4 regions of the Paenarthrobacter sp. A20 genome follow, and region 1 is predicted to be linked to each of the others. Evidence: riboswitches for the same ligand, from Rfam matches in the RefSeq annotation. Region 1 holds a riboswitch; each other region holds the start of a gene.
The links. Region 1 has a riboswitch for cyclic di-AMP ahead of J3D46_RS02580 (hypothetical protein). Riboswitches for the same ligand answer to the same signal wherever they lie in the genome.
Positions count from the first base shown of each region.

Region 2: linked by a shared signal. The riboswitch ahead of J3D46_RS08755 (hypothetical protein) and the one ahead of J3D46_RS02580 (hypothetical protein) in region 1 are both predicted to bind cyclic di-AMP.
Region 3: linked by a shared signal. The riboswitch ahead of J3D46_RS24480 (M23 family metallopeptidase) and the one ahead of J3D46_RS02580 (hypothetical protein) in region 1 are both predicted to bind cyclic di-AMP.
Region 4: linked by a shared signal. The riboswitch ahead of J3D46_RS06750 (NlpC/P60 family protein) and the one ahead of J3D46_RS02580 (hypothetical protein) in region 1 are both predicted to bind cyclic di-AMP.

Region 1 is NZ_JALJWH010000001.1:543,334-545,528, reverse strand. Features, by position in the region: gene J3D46_RS02580 (hypothetical protein) at 1-895, opposite strand, end outside; cyclic di-AMP (ydaO/yuaA leader) riboswitch at 898-1,044, opposite strand; gene J3D46_RS02575 (hypothetical protein) at 1,174-1,404, opposite strand; gene J3D46_RS02570 (ATP-dependent DNA ligase) at 1,450-2,195, shown strand, end outside.
Region 2 is NZ_JALJWH010000001.1:1,825,218-1,827,412, reverse strand. Features, by position in the region: gene J3D46_RS08760 (HAMP domain-containing sensor histidine kinase) at 1-1,045, shown strand, start outside; cyclic di-AMP (ydaO/yuaA leader) riboswitch at 1,154-1,341, shown strand; gene J3D46_RS08755 (hypothetical protein) at 1,345-2,187, shown strand.
Region 3 is NZ_JALJWH010000003.1:70,648-72,842, reverse strand. Features, by position in the region: gene J3D46_RS24485 (vitamin K epoxide reductase family protein) at 1-80, shown strand, start outside; gene J3D46_RS24480 (M23 family metallopeptidase) at 109-921, opposite strand; cyclic di-AMP (ydaO/yuaA leader) riboswitch at 925-1,099, opposite strand; gene J3D46_RS24475 (SURF1 family protein) at 1,391-2,195, opposite strand, start outside.
Region 4 is NZ_JALJWH010000001.1:1,394,075-1,396,269, forward strand. Features, by position in the region: gene J3D46_RS06740 (NCS2 family permease) at 1-98, opposite strand, end outside; gene J3D46_RS06745 (copper resistance CopC family protein) at 213-842, shown strand; cyclic di-AMP (ydaO/yuaA leader) riboswitch at 993-1,185, shown strand; gene J3D46_RS06750 (NlpC/P60 family protein) at 1,189-1,965, shown strand; gene J3D46_RS06755 (FAD-binding protein) at 2,130-2,195, opposite strand, start outside.

The DNA of each region.
Region 1 (2,195 bases):
CCGATGTCGCCGCCGCTGATGCAGAAGGCGATGAGGCGGTGGAGTACGAAGCGCTGGGCGCGGGGGTTGCCGAGCCCGAGTTTCGATCGGTGCCGCTACCGCTGGCTTCCTGGACTGGCGTTTCCTGGCCGAAGAAGGGCAGTTCGAGAGCCTGCCCCAAGGTTCCGGCCGTCAGGACCAGGCCGAGGGCACCTGCCACCACGGCCATGCGCTGGCTCATGTGCTTGACCGACGCAGCTTTCCGCAAAACCGTGTGGGGTTCCCGGCCAAAGGAGGAGCCACCAAAGCTGGATTTGGCGGCAGCGGCTGACGCTGCCTGCTTGCGAACATCCTTGCGGCCGGCGAGTGATGCTGACGCCGTTGCGGCCGCGGCGACCTGGGCCGGGGACTTGCCTCGCGGCGACACAGGGGCCGGAGCCGCGGATGTGGTCGCGGATTCATCGGGGGCTGCCACCACGGGGATGGCTGCCGTGGCTGGTTCCGACGAGCCTGGCTGAGGGCTTGCGGGATTAACGATCGGGATGGCCGCGGTGGGAGGCCCCGGCGTGGTGGATGCCGGGGTCTCAGCTTGAACGACCGGAATGGCTGCAGTTGCCGCCTCAACAGGCCCGGGCCGGGATGATTCCCCAGCAGCGGGCTCTGCAGGAGCGATCACAGCCTGGGCTGCCTGCTCCCGCTCGGCCGCGCGTACGGCTGCGCGGGTGGTGGGCGTTGCGACGGTGGGGACGGCCGCGGTGGCGGCTTCCGGCGTCGTGCTTGTAGTTTCGGGCGCCGCGACGGAGCCTGCAGGCGCGCTGATGGGGGATCCGCTGGGTTGGGCCCGACGGCGTCCGGTTGGCTTGGTGCGCTCGCGCTCAGTCTGGGCGCGGCGCGGCTGATCCATGGTTGGGGACATGGTGGTTGCCTCTCAACGCCTTCGAGGTTAGCTGTCGGGTTCGGACGAGGCCGTCCGGCCGCACAAGGCGGCTTCACCCCAAGGACTTGAATCAAGTCCGGGAACTTTTGGGTCCCCCGCCTCTGCCGCGGGTCTGGCGGATCCCGGATTGCGGCAGAGCTCGGCGTCAATCCGGAAGCGGCCCAGCGGAGATAAGGGTCGCCCTACGACGGTACATGAGCCGGAAAGTAAAGTCACATTAATGTAACGGGCGGTAGGCCTCCCCCATTGAGGGGCCTCTAGCGCTTACGCTTCGGGGCCGGCGCTGGGGCCGGGAGCTCGTGCTGGATCTTCTGGATTTGATGTGCCTGATGAGTCTCAGGGCGGAAGATCTCGTCGGCGATGCCCAGCATCCCGCCCGCCGCCGCACGCCTGACTCCGCGCTTGGACTGCCGCGAGGTCCAGTACCAGAGGCCGGCGAGGAGCGCGGGAACTCCGAGTACTGCGGCCAACACGGCCAAGATATCCATGGCATAAGACTAGCTTCGGCGTGCACCGGCAGGTAGACATTGTCTATGGACCTGCCAGTGATGCCGCCCGTCTCGCCCATGCTCGCCAAGTCCGTTCCGGCCATCCCCGATGTTGGGCACTATGAGCCCAAGTGGGACGGCTTCAGGACCATCGTCTTCAAGGATGGGGACGAGGTCATCCTGGGCAGCCGCAACGAGAAACCCATGACCAGGTACTTCCCGGAGCTGGTGGACGCGCTGCGGAAGAACCTCCCGGACAAATGCGTGATTGACGGCGAGATTGTCCTGATCCAGGGCAACAGGCTCGAATTCGAGGTGCTTCAGCAGCGGATCCATCCCGCGGACAGCCGGGTCCGGATGCTCGCTGAGAAGACCCCATCATCCATGATCGCCTTCGACATCCTGGCCCTGGGCGGTGAGGACCTGATGGGCAGGCCGTTCTCTGAGCGCCGCGCCATCCTTGAACGCGCGCTCGCCAAGGCTGAGCCTCCCGTCTACGTGACGCCCGCGGTGACAGACCTTGAGCGGGCGCAGGAGTGGTTCGTGCAGCTCGAGGGCGCAGGCTTGGACGGTGTGCTGTCCAAGCCGCTGGATGGGACCTATCAACCCAACAAGCGCGTGATGTTCAAGACCAAGCACGAGCGGACGGCGGACTGCGTGGTGGCCGGATTCCGCTGGCACAAGACGGCGAAAGTTGTGGGGTCCATGCTGTTGGGCCTTTATAACGACGCCGGACGCCTCCAGCACGTGGGGGTGGTGGCCTCATTCCCCATGGCCAAGCGGGAAAGCCT
Region 2 (2,195 bases), 1.3 Mb from region 1:
GCTGGTGGCTGTCGAGACCGCCTATGGCGATGTGATCGTCACGGGCCTGCCGCTCGCGGACAAGCAAAGCGCCGAGGCCTCACTGGTGTGGACCATGGTGCTGGTTTCCCTGGGCGGTCTGGTCATCATCGGCCTCGCGGGAACAGTGATCATCCGGCGGACCATGCGGCCGTTGGAGCAGCTCTCCGAGGTAGCCACCAAAGTTTCGCGCCTTCCCCTCGACGCCGGTGAGGTGGCACTTGCTGTGCGCGTACCGCCGTCGGCCGCCCATCCCGGAACGGAAGTCGGCAGCGTTGGCCATGCCCTCAACCAGATGCTGAACAACGTCTCCAATGCCCTGGAAGCGCGCCAGGAAAGCGAGACCAAAGTGCGCCAGTTCGTCGCGGACGCGTCGCACGAACTCCGAACGCCGCTGACGGCCATCCGCGGTTACACCGAGCTGCTGAGGATGACCGAGAACTTCACCGATGACGGCCGAAAGTCGCTGTCACGCGTCCAGAGCCAGTCCGAACGGATGACCACCCTGGTGGAGGATCTGCTGCTCCTTGCCAGGCTGGATGAAGGCCAGCCGGTCAAGGTCACGGACGTGGACCTCACCCAGTTGGTGATCGAAACTGTCAGCGATGAGAAAGTCATGGCACCGGACCACATCTGGCAACTTCAACTGCCTGATGAGCCCGTCACGGTCCGGGGTGACGCTACGCAGCTGCACCAGGTCCTTGCCAATCTTCTCTCCAATGCCCGTAAACATACCGACTCCGGCACCACGGTGGTCACCGGCGTCATGCTCTCTGCCGATGGCAGCGCTGTGGTGACCGTGACGGACAACGGGCCCGGCATTCCAGAGGATTTCCAGGGCCGGATCTTCTCCCGCTTTGCCCGCGCCGATGCCGCGCGATCGGGGTCTGAGGGCACCTCCGGACTGGGCCTGTCGATCGTTGAATCCATCGTGGAAGCGCACGGCGGCACCGTGGAAGTGACCTCACGGCCGGGGCGCACGGAATTCGCCCTTCGACTCCCCGCTGTCGCCAACGAACAGATGTAACGAAGTCAGCAAGGCGACTCACCGGCGTCGTGATCTCTGTTACCTAAATGTGACTTCTGCGAATTCCTCCTGTACCGTCGAAAGGGTGGGTCGCCCCAACTGACCCGCATCCGGGATGCGCCGAGCTCTGCCACTTCCCGGAGTCCGTTCTTACTCCGAGGCAGAGACGGGGGACCCAGAGTCTCCGGGCCCAGGCATTTATGCCGGACCCTTGGGGTGAAGCCGCAGCGTGATGCGCGGCCGGATGACCTCATCCGAACCCGACAGCTAACTCCGCAGGCGCTGAGAGGTAATCACACATGTCTGAATTCAATGATCAGACGCGCCCTTCCGCGCGTCACCGCGATGAGCACAACGCACCGTTGACCAAGTCGCAGGCTGTCCTCAAGAACGCTGCCCGCCAGGGTAAGTCCGGCCACCGCATGTCGGTTGTTGCCGGTGTTGTAGCCGCTGCGCTGGGCGTTGCATCGCTCGGTACTGCTGCCAACGCCGCCCTGACCCTCCCCGAGGTAAGCCGCGTTGCAGAGACCCAGGCGAATGCCCAGGTCAGCAACAACAAGACAGCTGAAATCTCCGCTTCCTTGGATGCAGCCGCCGCAAAGGGCGCCGCTGACAGGGCTGCCGTGGACAAGGCCGCTGCCGAAAAGGCTGCAGCCGAGAAGGCCGCAGCGGACCAAGCCGCTGCTGAAAAAGCAGCCGCCGAGAAGGCCGCAGCCGACCAAGCCGCTGCTGAGAAGGCCGCCGCTGACGCTGCAGCCAAGCAAGCCGCCGACGCCGCTGCTGCCGCCGCCGCTGCCGAGGCCGCAGCTGCGGCCGCCGCCCCGAAGGCCGTGGACGACCCCGCCGCCGCCAAGGCCTACGCTGCCAGCATCCTTGGCAACTACGGCTGGAGCGCCAGCGAAATGACTGCGCTGAACACCCTGTGGGAGAAGGAATCCAACTGGAAGACCACCGCCACCAACGCTTCCAGCGGTGCTTACGGCATTGTCCAGTCGCTGCCGGCTACCAAAATGGCAACCGCGGGTGCTGACTGGCAGACCAACTACCAGACCCAGATCAAGTGGGGCCTGAACTACATCAAGGAACGCTACGGATCCCCGTCGGCCGCCCTGGGCTTCCACCTGGCAAACAACTGGTACTAAGCCAGACT
Region 3 (2,195 bases), on a different contig from region 1:
CCGCGCTGCTCTACGTGGCTGTTACCGCAACCATCTTCTTCGCCTTCAGCCACGTCTTCCTGGGCACATCAGGACTCTGACCCTGACAACCAAGGCGATGGGCGAGGCTTACATCCATCCCTGCGGGTTCACGGTCTGCCCGTTCAGGAGTACCTCGAAGTGCAGGTGGCATCCGGTGGAGTTGCCGGTGGTTCCGGCCGCGGCCAGCCGCTGGCCGGCGGTTACGGTCGCGCCCACGGAAGTTTCGATGGCGGCGAGGTGGTTGTAGGTGCTCTTCAGGCCGTTGCCGTGGTCCACCACAATCCTGTTCCCGCCACCGTAGGGGGACCATCCGGCCTCCACGACGGTCCCGGCTCCGGCGGCGAACACCGCTACCTGGCAGGCTGCCACGAGGTCCAGGCCGGTGTGCAGCTCCCCGGTGCCCGAGATCGGGCTGGTGCGGATACCGAACGGAGAAGTGACCGACATGCTGGCCAGCGGCGCCCCCAACCGGGCCGCGGCAGCGGCCGGGGAGGCCGCCGGGGTCGTCGGCGCGGCCGCGCCGGCAGCAGCTATGGGGGTCTTGGCCGGTACCGGCAACGGTGCCTGCTGTGTGGTGACAGCCGGGCGTTCATAACTGATGGAAGCCCCCACGGGGGCTTGGACGGGCGCGCCGGCAGCTGCCGTCCCCGATGCCTGCACCGCGAGGGCTGTGCTGGTGGGGGCCGGCCCGGCATGGGCGGCAGTGAGCGCTGCGGTCAACAGCGCGGCGACGCTCAGCGTAGCGGCGGCCGTGACCTGTTTGCGCCGGCTCCCCCGCGCTTCTGCCTCTGGCAGGGGCCGGTGACGGCCGGTAGTGGGGGATTTCATCGAGACGGCCGTGCGGGGCGCGAATCCGGAGGTTGGTTTTCGGCGGCGGCCATGGGGGGGTACAGAAGGCAAGGGGGATCCTTTCGGTTCGCCTGCGAAGTTAGCTGTCGGGTTCGGGCCAAGGAAAAATGCCCGGCCGTGCCCGGCGGCTTTCAGGCCACCGACATCACGGCTTCACCCCAAGGCAGGCTTGCTGCCGATTCTGGGTCCTCCACCCCCGCCGTCAAAAAGGGATAGTCGTTTGATGCCCCCGGCGGGGTCCAGCGCGGGGCATCAAGGGTCTCAATACAGAAAAACCTGAATTAATAGTAGCTGCAAAGCATCATCGTTACAATTTCGTGACTTAGGGGTTGTCGGCCTCGGTCAGGGACGCCCGGCTCGGTGCTGTTCTGAGACGCTTGACCGTATCTTCAGATTTGCAGCTAAGGGGTCAACGATCCCGGCCATGGGATCGTTCCCGGCACACCGGGTGATCTCCGCCTGGCCGGGGATGCCCTAGCCGTTCCGGGGCACCCTCTCCCGTCGGGCCTGCCGTGCCTGGTCAGAGTCCCATCGAGTCCAGCAGGGCGTCTTCTTCCTCGACGCGGGAGCGTTTGCGCGGGGCGGGAGCACGGGGTTGCTGGGCGGTGCTTGCGGTCTCCGCGGATTCGTCGGGCATGTCCCGTTCCTCACGGTGCATGCGGGCCTGCTGCCGTGCCATGTACCCGAAACCCACGAAGGCCAAGACGCCGAAGGTGATCCACTGCAGGGCGTAGGACAGGTTCGAGCCTTCCTTGACGGCCGGCGGGGCGAGTGGTTGCGGGACTGTGGCAGGCTGCGGGGACTCCGAGGCCATGACCCCGTAGCTGCCTGCCAGCAACGGGTACCCCAGCTGGCTCGCGTAATAGGACAGGTCGATGCTGGCCAACTGGCCCTCGGGTGCGTCACGACCCAGATCGGGCTCGGAGGGTTTGATCCGTACGACCGCCGAGACTTCTCCCGCTGGTGGTGCGGGCACGGCATCGGGGTACCCGGGCCGGGTGTTGCCGATCGGCAGCCAGCCCCGGTTGACTGCGATCGTTTCACCGGAAGCAAGCCGGAGCGGCACCACTACCTCGTATCCGGCAACGGAATTGTTGGGTCGGTTCCTGATGATTCTCTGGTCCTCGGCAAGGTACCGCCCTGACACTACAACCGTTCTCCACTTCGCGTCGGGGTCGGCGACGTCAAAGGAGGCGCGGGCATCCTGGAACGGCACCGGGGTTCTGTCGTAGTTCTGCTGGACCCTGCGGATTTCGGTCACGGTCTGATTCCGGCGCTCCATCTGCCAGTTCCCCAGCCCAATGCATGCCGCGGCGAATAATGCG
Region 4 (2,195 bases), 850 kb from region 1:
AAGAACGTTGCGAAGCCGCCACGAATTTCCCGGGAGTACGTGGATCCACGTTCAGTGATTTTGAAGTAGCGGTCGACTGCAGAACCTTGTTTAAGCATGAAGGACTCCGGGGATCGAGGGGAGTGTGCTCTCAAATCCTATGCGGTCGGATACGGGCGCCCCGGACGATTCGCCTAGTCTGTAAGGAAGCCAACACTAGGAGAAACCGCCCCATGCGTACCATCCGCCCGCTTCTGGCCGCCGTCGTTGCTGCCCTCGCCTTCGCGTCGGCCTTGCTGTTTTCCGCGGCTCCGGCGTCCGCCCATGACGTCGCCGAATCCACCACGCCGGCCAACGGTGCCAGCGTGACTGTCGTCCCGGCGTCGGTCTCCATCACGTTCAACAACCGGCCGCTGGCCATCGGTTCGGGCGTAACAGTCACGGCGGGCGGCGAAAACTGGGCAGACGGTCCCGTGGAAATCATTGACAACCAAGCTGTCCAGAAGCTGCGCGAAGGCGCACCCGCGGGCGAGTACACGGTGGTCTGGCGGGTCGTCAGCAGCGATTCGCACCCCATCGAGGGCACCTTTACGTTCACGGCAGCCGGAGGCGCGACGTCGGCAAGCGGTTCGGCGGTTGCCTCACCGTCTGCTTCGGCTCCTTCAGCCTCGGTACCGACGGCCGGTACCGGTGCGCCGGGAACGGGCACCAGCGAACCGGCCGCGGATGCCTCCCAGCCGTTCCCGTGGAGCATCGTGGGACTGGCCGTTGTTGCTATCGGACTCGTTATCTTTCTGGCTGTTACGGCACGTAGGAAACTCGCTGCTTCCAACGACGCGGATGGCGAGAATCCCGCGGAATAACGGGGTTTTCTACGTACCTGCGAATATCTCGAAACGGTCACCGCGACACGCCAGAAGAGTAGTTCTCGTTACTTAAATGTGACTTCGGCGTGATCATCGCGTACGGTTGTACCTGTGCCTGTTCCACGTAGCGGGCACTTCCGGCCTGATTGCCTAGCTCTGCCGCAGTCCGGAATCCGTTCGCAGACAAACCTTACGGCAGAGACGGGGAACCCATTTTAGGTCGCTTTCGAGCGTGCCTTGGGGTGAAGTCACGAAGCTTCCGCTGAACAGCGGGGGATAGTGACCGGGTGACTCCCATCCGAATCCGACAGCTAACCTCGCAGGCATCGGGAGAGGCTCTTTCATGTCTTCACGCATTCTTCGCGGCCGTCGTAAGGCGGACAGCGTACGTCCTAATCCGTTCATCTCCATCTCCAAGGCAGTTGCCAGCAACGCCTCCGGCGCTGGCCGCCAGGCAGCTGTCATCGCAGCAGCCTCGGGCCTCGTCTTGACCGGCTCCATCGCCGCCCACGCAGCTGAAGCTCCGGTTCAGCGGGACTCCAGCCCCGCCACGGTCGCAGAGACCGCCTCCGAAGCTCCCACCCAGGTTGTTACCGCCGCCTCCACGGCGACCATCAACTTCGAGCGCCCTGCCGTTGCTTCCGTAGCGGCTCCGGTCATCGAGAAGCCGGCTCCCGTCGTTGAGGCTCCCGTAGCCAAGAAGGCAGCAGTCACCACTGCCGCTGCAACGGCTCCTGTCGCCAAGGCCGCAGCTGCCGCTCCGGCTGCTGCTGCTCCCGCTGCTGCTGCCCCGGCAGTCGGTGGCGTCAACGCAGCCATGGTTGCCTCGGCTTACGCCCAGATCGGCATCATGCAGGACTGCACCGCCATGGTGGAACGGGCTCTCGGCTCCGCAGGCATCCCTGTTGGTGACCTTGGCCCCATGCAGTTCATGAACTACGGCAAGGTCGTCAGCGACCCCCAGCCCGGTGACATGATCGTTCAGTCCGGCCACGTCGCCATCTACATCGGCAACGGCCAGGCCATCAGCGGTGGCATCAACGGCAACCAGACGGGCATCCACCCGATCAGCTGGTTGACCGCAACGGGTCCCCTGACCTACGTACGCGCTGGCGCATAAGCCTCACGCTTCAGTCCAAAGGCCGGTGTCTTTGAGGAATCACTCCTCGAAGGCACCGGCCTTTGGCGTTAAGTTTTGTGCGTAAAAGTTCCAGACATGGACGTACGACGGCGGGTAGGCGCGCCTTTGCCGCGTAGTGGGGCAGGGTGTGCCGGTTGGATCGGCTAGGCGGTGGCCAGGCCTGGCCCTGCCGGGAGGGCAACCTTGGAAGAGATCGCCTGACCCACTGC